3 regions of the Sporosarcina sp. P37 genome follow, and region 3 is predicted to be linked to each of the others. Evidence: riboswitches for the same ligand, from Rfam matches in the RefSeq annotation. Region 3 holds a riboswitch; each other region holds the start of a gene.
What was found. Region 3 has a riboswitch for cobalamin ahead of SporoP37_RS08870 (ribonucleotide reductase N-terminal alpha domain-containing protein). Riboswitches for the same ligand answer to the same signal wherever they lie in the genome.
Positions count from the first base shown of each region.

Region 1: linked by a shared signal. The riboswitch ahead of metE (5-methyltetrahydropteroyltriglutamate--homocysteine S-methyltransferase) and the one ahead of SporoP37_RS08870 (ribonucleotide reductase N-terminal alpha domain-containing protein) in region 3 are both predicted to bind cobalamin.
Region 2: linked by a shared signal. The riboswitch ahead of SporoP37_RS11665 (ABC transporter substrate-binding protein) and the one ahead of SporoP37_RS08870 (ribonucleotide reductase N-terminal alpha domain-containing protein) in region 3 are both predicted to bind cobalamin.

Region 1 covers NZ_CP015349.1:725,223-727,490, forward strand. The annotation lists gene SporoP37_RS03810 (malate synthase G) at 1-327, opposite strand, end outside; cobalamin riboswitch at 722-856, shown strand; gene metE (5-methyltetrahydropteroyltriglutamate--homocysteine S-methyltransferase) at 1,004-2,268, shown strand, end outside.
Region 2 covers NZ_CP015349.1:2,273,880-2,276,147, reverse strand. The annotation lists gene SporoP37_RS11670 (FecCD family ABC transporter permease) at 1-281, opposite strand, end outside; gene SporoP37_RS11665 (ABC transporter substrate-binding protein) at 274-1,263, opposite strand; cobalamin riboswitch at 1,400-1,528, opposite strand; gene argS (arginine--tRNA ligase) at 1,799-2,268, opposite strand, start outside.
Region 3 covers NZ_CP015349.1:1,704,199-1,706,466, reverse strand. The annotation lists gene mdh (malate dehydrogenase) at 1-182, shown strand, start outside; gene SporoP37_RS16930 (hypothetical protein) at 550-720, shown strand; cobalamin riboswitch at 886-1,061, shown strand; gene SporoP37_RS08870 (ribonucleotide reductase N-terminal alpha domain-containing protein) at 1,235-2,268, shown strand, end outside.

The sequences.
Region 1 (2,268 bases), 980 kb from region 3:
GGCAATTTCATTATCAACATTAGACGTTGTCACTTGAAAATCTTCTGCAACCGGCTCGAGATAGCCGATTTCTTCGAGAAATTCTTTATATTTAGCAGCATCAATTTGCCCCTTATTCTGCTGGTGCCATTCGCTGATGGCATTTTGCAGTTCACTGCGTTTCTCTAACAGCGCTTTGTTTTCAGGAGCAAGTTCATGAATGAGCGAATCAAAGTTTGTCCAAAATTGATCTTTTTGGATTTCTAAGCCCGGTAGAACTTCTTCATTTACGAAGTTAACTAGTTCTGTTGCGACTTGCAATTTACCTACTTTTTCATAGTTTGTCATGGAATAAAGCCACCCCTTAAGATTTTTTGCGCCACTCTGTTGTATAACATGCAGCGGTGAACACTGTTCATCATTAGTTTCCGGCGGTACCCCATAGCCGATCTTCAATTTCTGAAGTATGAATGATGAGTGATCTTCCTATTCGAAGATGTGTTAGTACTTATCATACCTAAAGTCTAGAAAACTTTCAACTGAATTGTGAAAATTTTCACATCTCGAAGAAAGGAATCGTTTTTCAATATTTATCAGTTATATAACAGTTCCTCTTGGACATCTTTGCATCTTGCTGAATCACACTTTTATCCAAGTTAATAAATAAGAATTGTTTATTTTATGAAAAATGAAAGTTGACACCCTATTTTCTCTGTGATAGCTTTAGAGGCAATCATCTAAATTGAATAGTTTGAAAACCGGGTGAAATGGAAGCAATTTCATTTCTTAAAAGGGAATCCTTACTTTTGGAGCGGTCCCGCCACTGTGAAGACGCTATTGCGTCCAGCCAGATACCTGCCCGTTTTCATGACGCTTCATCCTACGGTGAATAGGGAAGTGTTAGACACACGCAGTCTAGGAATGCAGGCTTTTTTATGCCTGTATTTTACACTTGCGTGACAATCTAACATTTCCCCGAGAAATGTTTTTTTTATTGAAAAAAACTTCAAGGGGGAATTAACAAATGGTCAAAAGCAGTATCACGGGATATCCCGTCATAGGTGATAATCGCGAGTGGAAACGTGCACTCGAAGCATTTTGGGCGAAGAAAATTTCAGAAGAGGAACTTCTTCGTACAACAAAGGAAATCCGTCTGGCAAATTTAAAGAAGCAGAAAGATGCGGGCATTGATTGGATCGCCGTTGGTGATTTCACATTGTATGACCGCGTACTGGATACATCAGCCATGTTCGGAATTATCCCTTCCCGCTTTCATTGGAAAGGCGGACCTGTATCCACTTCTACGTATTTCTCAATAGCGCGCGGCAACGACGAAGCTGTCGCTTCTGAAATGACAAAGTGGTTCAATACGAACTATCACTACATCGTGCCGGAATATGAAGGACAGCGCTTTGAACTGACAGAAAACAAACCGCTTGCCGCCTACATCGAAGCAAAGAAGGAACTCGGCATCGACGGCAAACCAGTTCTTCTTGGACCTTACACATTGCTGAAATTGTCTAAAGGGTATGAAGACAAAGACGTACCTTCAATTATTCTGCAGTTACTTCCACTTTATCAAAAAGTATTGAAGGAGCTTCAGGATGAAGGCGTGCAATGGGTACAAATTGACGAACCTATTCTGTGCACTTCCATTTCAGGTGATGAAATGAAAGCTGTGACCGAGATTTATTCACAACTCACGAAAGACCTCGACGGAATGAACATTTTATTGCAAACGTACTTTGATTCCGTGGAACATTATGAAGAAACAATCGCTCTGCCGGTAGCAGGAATTGGACTTGATTTTGTCCATGGCTGTGAAAAAAATCTGCAGAACATCAAACAGTACGGTTTTCCTGAAAATAAAGTACTGGCCGCGGGTATTATAGACGGCCGGAATGTCTGGCGCTCTGATTTGCAGGCAAAATTGACGCTGACGGAAACGATTCAACAACATGTTCCATCCGCAAACTTGTGGATTCAGCCTTCCTGCAGTTTGCTCCACTCGCCTGTTACAACTCGTTCTGAACAAAATCTGGATGCTGTTATCTTGCATGCACTGGCGTTTGCAGATGAGAAAGTCAATGAAATCAAGATTCTTCAGGAAGCATTACAACGAGGCAAAGAACAAGTCACGGGAGATTTCAAGGCAAGTCAGGCAGCGTTAACAGCTTTCAATGCACTTCCTGCACGAAACCGAAAAGAAGTCCGTGACGCGTCGTCAGGCAGTATTTTATCCGACAGCAGGCGTAATTTGCCATATGCCGAACGCAAAGTGAAGCAGCA
Region 2 (2,268 bases), 570 kb from region 3:
ACAGAGGCACCGGACGACACTCCGAGGGTATATGGATCCGCTAATGGATTTTTCAGCAGCCCTTGAAACGCAGCTCCTGAAATGGCCAATGACGCGCCAACGATTCCCGCCAGCAGTACGCGAGGCATACGGATTTTCCACAAAATATTGCTGGCGGTCGCATCCGTTTGATTCCATAGCGTCTCTATTGGTATTTTCACCGTGCCGATCGATACACCGAGCCAGATTGCCACAAGAAGTGTGGCAATCGACACGGCATAGGCGACAGCTGTTTTACTCACCGAATACCTCTGGATAGACTGCTTTCGCAAAAGCTTCTAATCCGTCAGCCAGACGTGGGCCTGTCCGGCTTGTAATATCTTCATCCAGTTGAATAACCTGATCTTCTTTAACTGCAGTGACTGTGTCAAATCCGTCGCGTGTTTTAATATTTTCCACAACGTTCGGGATATAGCTGTAGATTGCCAGAATCACGTCTGGGCTTTCATCCACAATCGTTTCCGGACTGATCATAATCCAGCCTTCTTCTGTCACAATATTTTCTGCATTAATCATATCTAGGAATTGCTGCGGGAATGTCCCTTTACCTGGAGCATAAATTTCTGGTGCATCAGAGTTTTCAACAAACACACGCTTTTTGTCTGTAATGTCTGCTGCTTTCTTTTTGATGTCTTCCACTTTTGCTTTCATATCTTCCACGACTTGATTGGCTTCTGCATTTTTATCCATTACTTTACCGATCGTTTCAATCGTTTCATATGTTTCTTCAAATGTTTTTGCGTTCTGTATAACAATTACCGGAATGCCTGCTTCACGGACTTGGTTCAATCCTTCTTCGTTTGATCCCATCATCATTTCATTTGCAAATACTGCATCCGGCTCCAATGAAATAACTTTTTCCACGTTGACTGTGAAGTCCCCTACTGTATCCAGCTTCGTCGCTTCTTCTGGATATGTATCGTTTTCTGTTACAGCAATTACTTTATCGCCGGCATCGATGCCAAACAGAATTTCCGTATTGCTGGGCAGTAATGAAATAACTGTTTCCGGTGCTTTTTCAAATGTAATTTCTTCACCAACAGCGTCCTTCAATGTATATGGATAACTGGTGTTATCTGCAGACGCTTCCGAGTCTGTATTTGTTTCTTCGCCAGCCTGATTTTCATCTGCCGGTTTTTCTTCTTTTGTACTGTCGTTTCCACACGCCGCAAGCAGTAATACCGCAAGCATCGCTGTAAGCAACAGCTGCCAAAACTTCTTCATTTGTATTCCTCCTCTGAAATGGGTAATGCATTACGCTGGCCGCAGACACGAAAAAATCCTTCGACAGTTTCGAAGGATCAGGCGGAATGAAATCAAGTGATTTCGCCCACTGTGCCTATCCTCGTAGGTTGCTGCGGAACTTCTTTTCTTAAAGGCAGGTGACCTGGCTTGTGCACAGTGCACTTACAGTGGCGGGACCGCATCGGATTTTAACCGATTTCCATTTTCATCTCTAGGAAAGAGAACCTTTTCGAAAGATATGTAATTGCACCTTATTATACCGGTAATCCCGGGGGTTGTACAGAGAGAGCCGCAGAGTTTGACGTATTGCGGAATAATGCATAGAATTCCGGCTGCAATGCCGCAGTGCCGGTATTTCGGGCCCGCACTATGGAAACAGGCCACCGCGTCATCGTGCCCTGCCAACGCGCTATTACGCTTTACGGCCGCACTGCCTGTAAACAAAAGAAGTTACACCATGCGGAAAGACGTAAAAACAGCCGCCCCATGCATGGGACAGCTGTTTGTATTTTATTTACATTCTTTCCGGTGCCTGAACGCCTACCAGTTTCAAGGCGTTGGCAATTGTTGTGCTTGCGGCAGTGATGAGGGCCAGACGTGCTTCGGACAAGTCTTTGTTTTCTGGATCCAGCACTTTGTTGGCGTTGTAGAAGCTGTGGAATGCAGCCGCCAGTTCCTGGATGTATGTTGTGACCCGGTGAGGTGCGCGCAAACGTGCTGCATCGCTTACCAGTCTTGGGAAATCACCCAGTTTTTTCAGCAGTTCCAATTCTTTTTCATCTTGCAAAAGCGTGACATGTTCAGTTGATGCCTGCATATTTTGTTCTTTCGCCTGACGCAGGATTGAGCAAATGCGCGCGTGCGCGTACTGTGCGTAATAGACGGGGTTTTCATTGGAATTAGAAACTGCCAAGTCCAGGTCGAAGTCCATTTGTGCATCACCCGAACGCATAGCGAAGAAGTAACGGACAGCGTCAAGGCCTA
Region 3 (2,268 bases):
CGTCCATTGCCTACTTAGAAGGCGAATATGGCTATTCCGATATTTATTTAGGCGTTCCGACTGTTTTGGGAGGCAATGGCATTGAAAGCGTGATTGAACTTCCATTAACAAAGGAAGAGCAGACTGCGCTTGATCAGTCAGCAGACTCTGTAAGAGCAGTCATCGAAATTTGTGAAAAGTAAATTCTCTGCGAACTTTTGATCTCTCTAAGTCGAAATGAAGACTTAGGGGGATGTTTTTATATACTAAGCTAAGCGCTGCAAGTGTACGCGCTGCGCTTAGAAAATTAATGTAACTTATTAAAAATTGATAATAAATAAAACTTTTGCAATTTACACACATGCATAAACGTGGTATAATTGACAGAATACAGTGAGATGCAAAATGAGAAATACGGTATATGCAGCAGGAAATATAAGACAAGTAGTATTCTTTAACTCTAAATGTAAGCGCTATCATTTGGTCTGGAAGTAAAAAGAGAAGAAATAGTACTTTTATTTACCTGCATGCATATACTAAGAAAAACATAAAAACCAGGAGGTAATCGTTATGAAAAACAACACGTATCAGAACAATTCAGCATTGCCGGAGCAAAATGAGACATTCTACTTAATTACAGGATACTCTGAGAATGGCTTTATCCACGGAATCACATGGGAAGAAGCTTATACCCAGGGATTGGCGGAGTGCGGCTGTCTATGCGAACAACAACAAATGTAACTACTGAAGAATACTCGACACAGGGTGCCTGGCAATAAACAATTGTGGTTTTCATCACAGTGGTTTTTGCTCAGGCACTCTGTTACGTTATATACATAGTTCAATCATGAACAAAGCCTACCACTCTCTCTGCTATCCGTGGTAAAATGAGAACAGTCAATTCAATAAATTTGCACGATGCGCCGGTACCTATCAAGGTATAAAAGGGAATTCGTAAATCGAAGCTGTCCCCGCAACTGTACACACGGACGACTGCCAAAAGAAGCCACTATGGAGACATGGGAAGGCTTGGCGGAAGGATGAAGTGAAGCCAGGAGACCTGCCCCGCATCGTCAAAGCGACACTTTCTTCGGGGGTTGAGAGGTGGAGGCAAAAGGGTCTCTGACATCCATGGGTGTTTCATGGACTGCTATAGAGCTGCCTGTTTTTGTTTCCGCATTCATAAACTTTGCAATCATACTGCCGAAGATGCAGGATGATTGTTTTTTTGTTATGCAGGAAAGGAGACAGCTACATGAGAGCGATTGAACAAACTATTGAGCATACACAGCATTATACACTGCTTGATGTCTTGTATAAACAAGCAGAACAGCAGCGGGGAAGACCAGTGTATCAGGGGTTTCATCGGATAGTACGGGGACTGTTGCAGGAAGGTTTATACGGACAATGGATTCACAGCTATTCAGTCAGTGAGATTAAATGGCTCGGTCTTCAGATCAAGGCAGAACGTGATCAATTATTATCCGCAGTCCAGATTCGTCAGTATATGAATGAATTTATCACTTCCAATTACTATGACCAGCGTGTAGGATTGCCGCAAGAGCGCCTGATGCTCATTGCTATGGCTGCTATGCAGAATGAAACAGCACATCGGCTGCAAAAGGTAAAGGAAGCGTATTGGGTGCTCAGTAGTGGCTATCTCACGCTGCCGGCTGAGATTATGTCGTTTTTCGGAAAAAACTTTCATCAGCAGCATCTCGCAAGGAAGCCGTATTCGGTGGATGTAACGGATAGCAGGGTGCCTTCATTTTTGGCCAGTAAAGTGAAAGAAAAGCATATACACATTCCTGACTATTTCATGGAACAAGTGCAAGCATGCGGCTCATGGATTGTTTATGACAGGGAACTGATGCAGCGGGTATTTGGATGCGCCCATCTCGATCCAAACAGCGCAAAGTTTCATCAGGCAACAAAGCGCTCTTCGCCTGCATATAAAAAGGTTTCTGCCATTGGACTGATGAAACAACTGCTGGCCAGTGAAAATATCATCTTACATTTTGATTGGGCAGGGCGACCTGAAATGGAAGGGCTCAGCTCATATATCCAGCTGCCGATACTGATGCAAAGTGCTGATTTGGCGCGTGTTTCTTCTGCACTTGTCCGTTTATTGAATGGCATAGAACGCGTATCGGGGCATCATCTGCAAATTGAAATAGCAGGGTGGGAAACGGCGATAAGAAATCAAGGCCTCGATATATATTCAAATGCTGCTCTGCTTTTTATAGATGAAATATCTGAAGAGTTAAATGGCTATCTGAAGAATGCTTC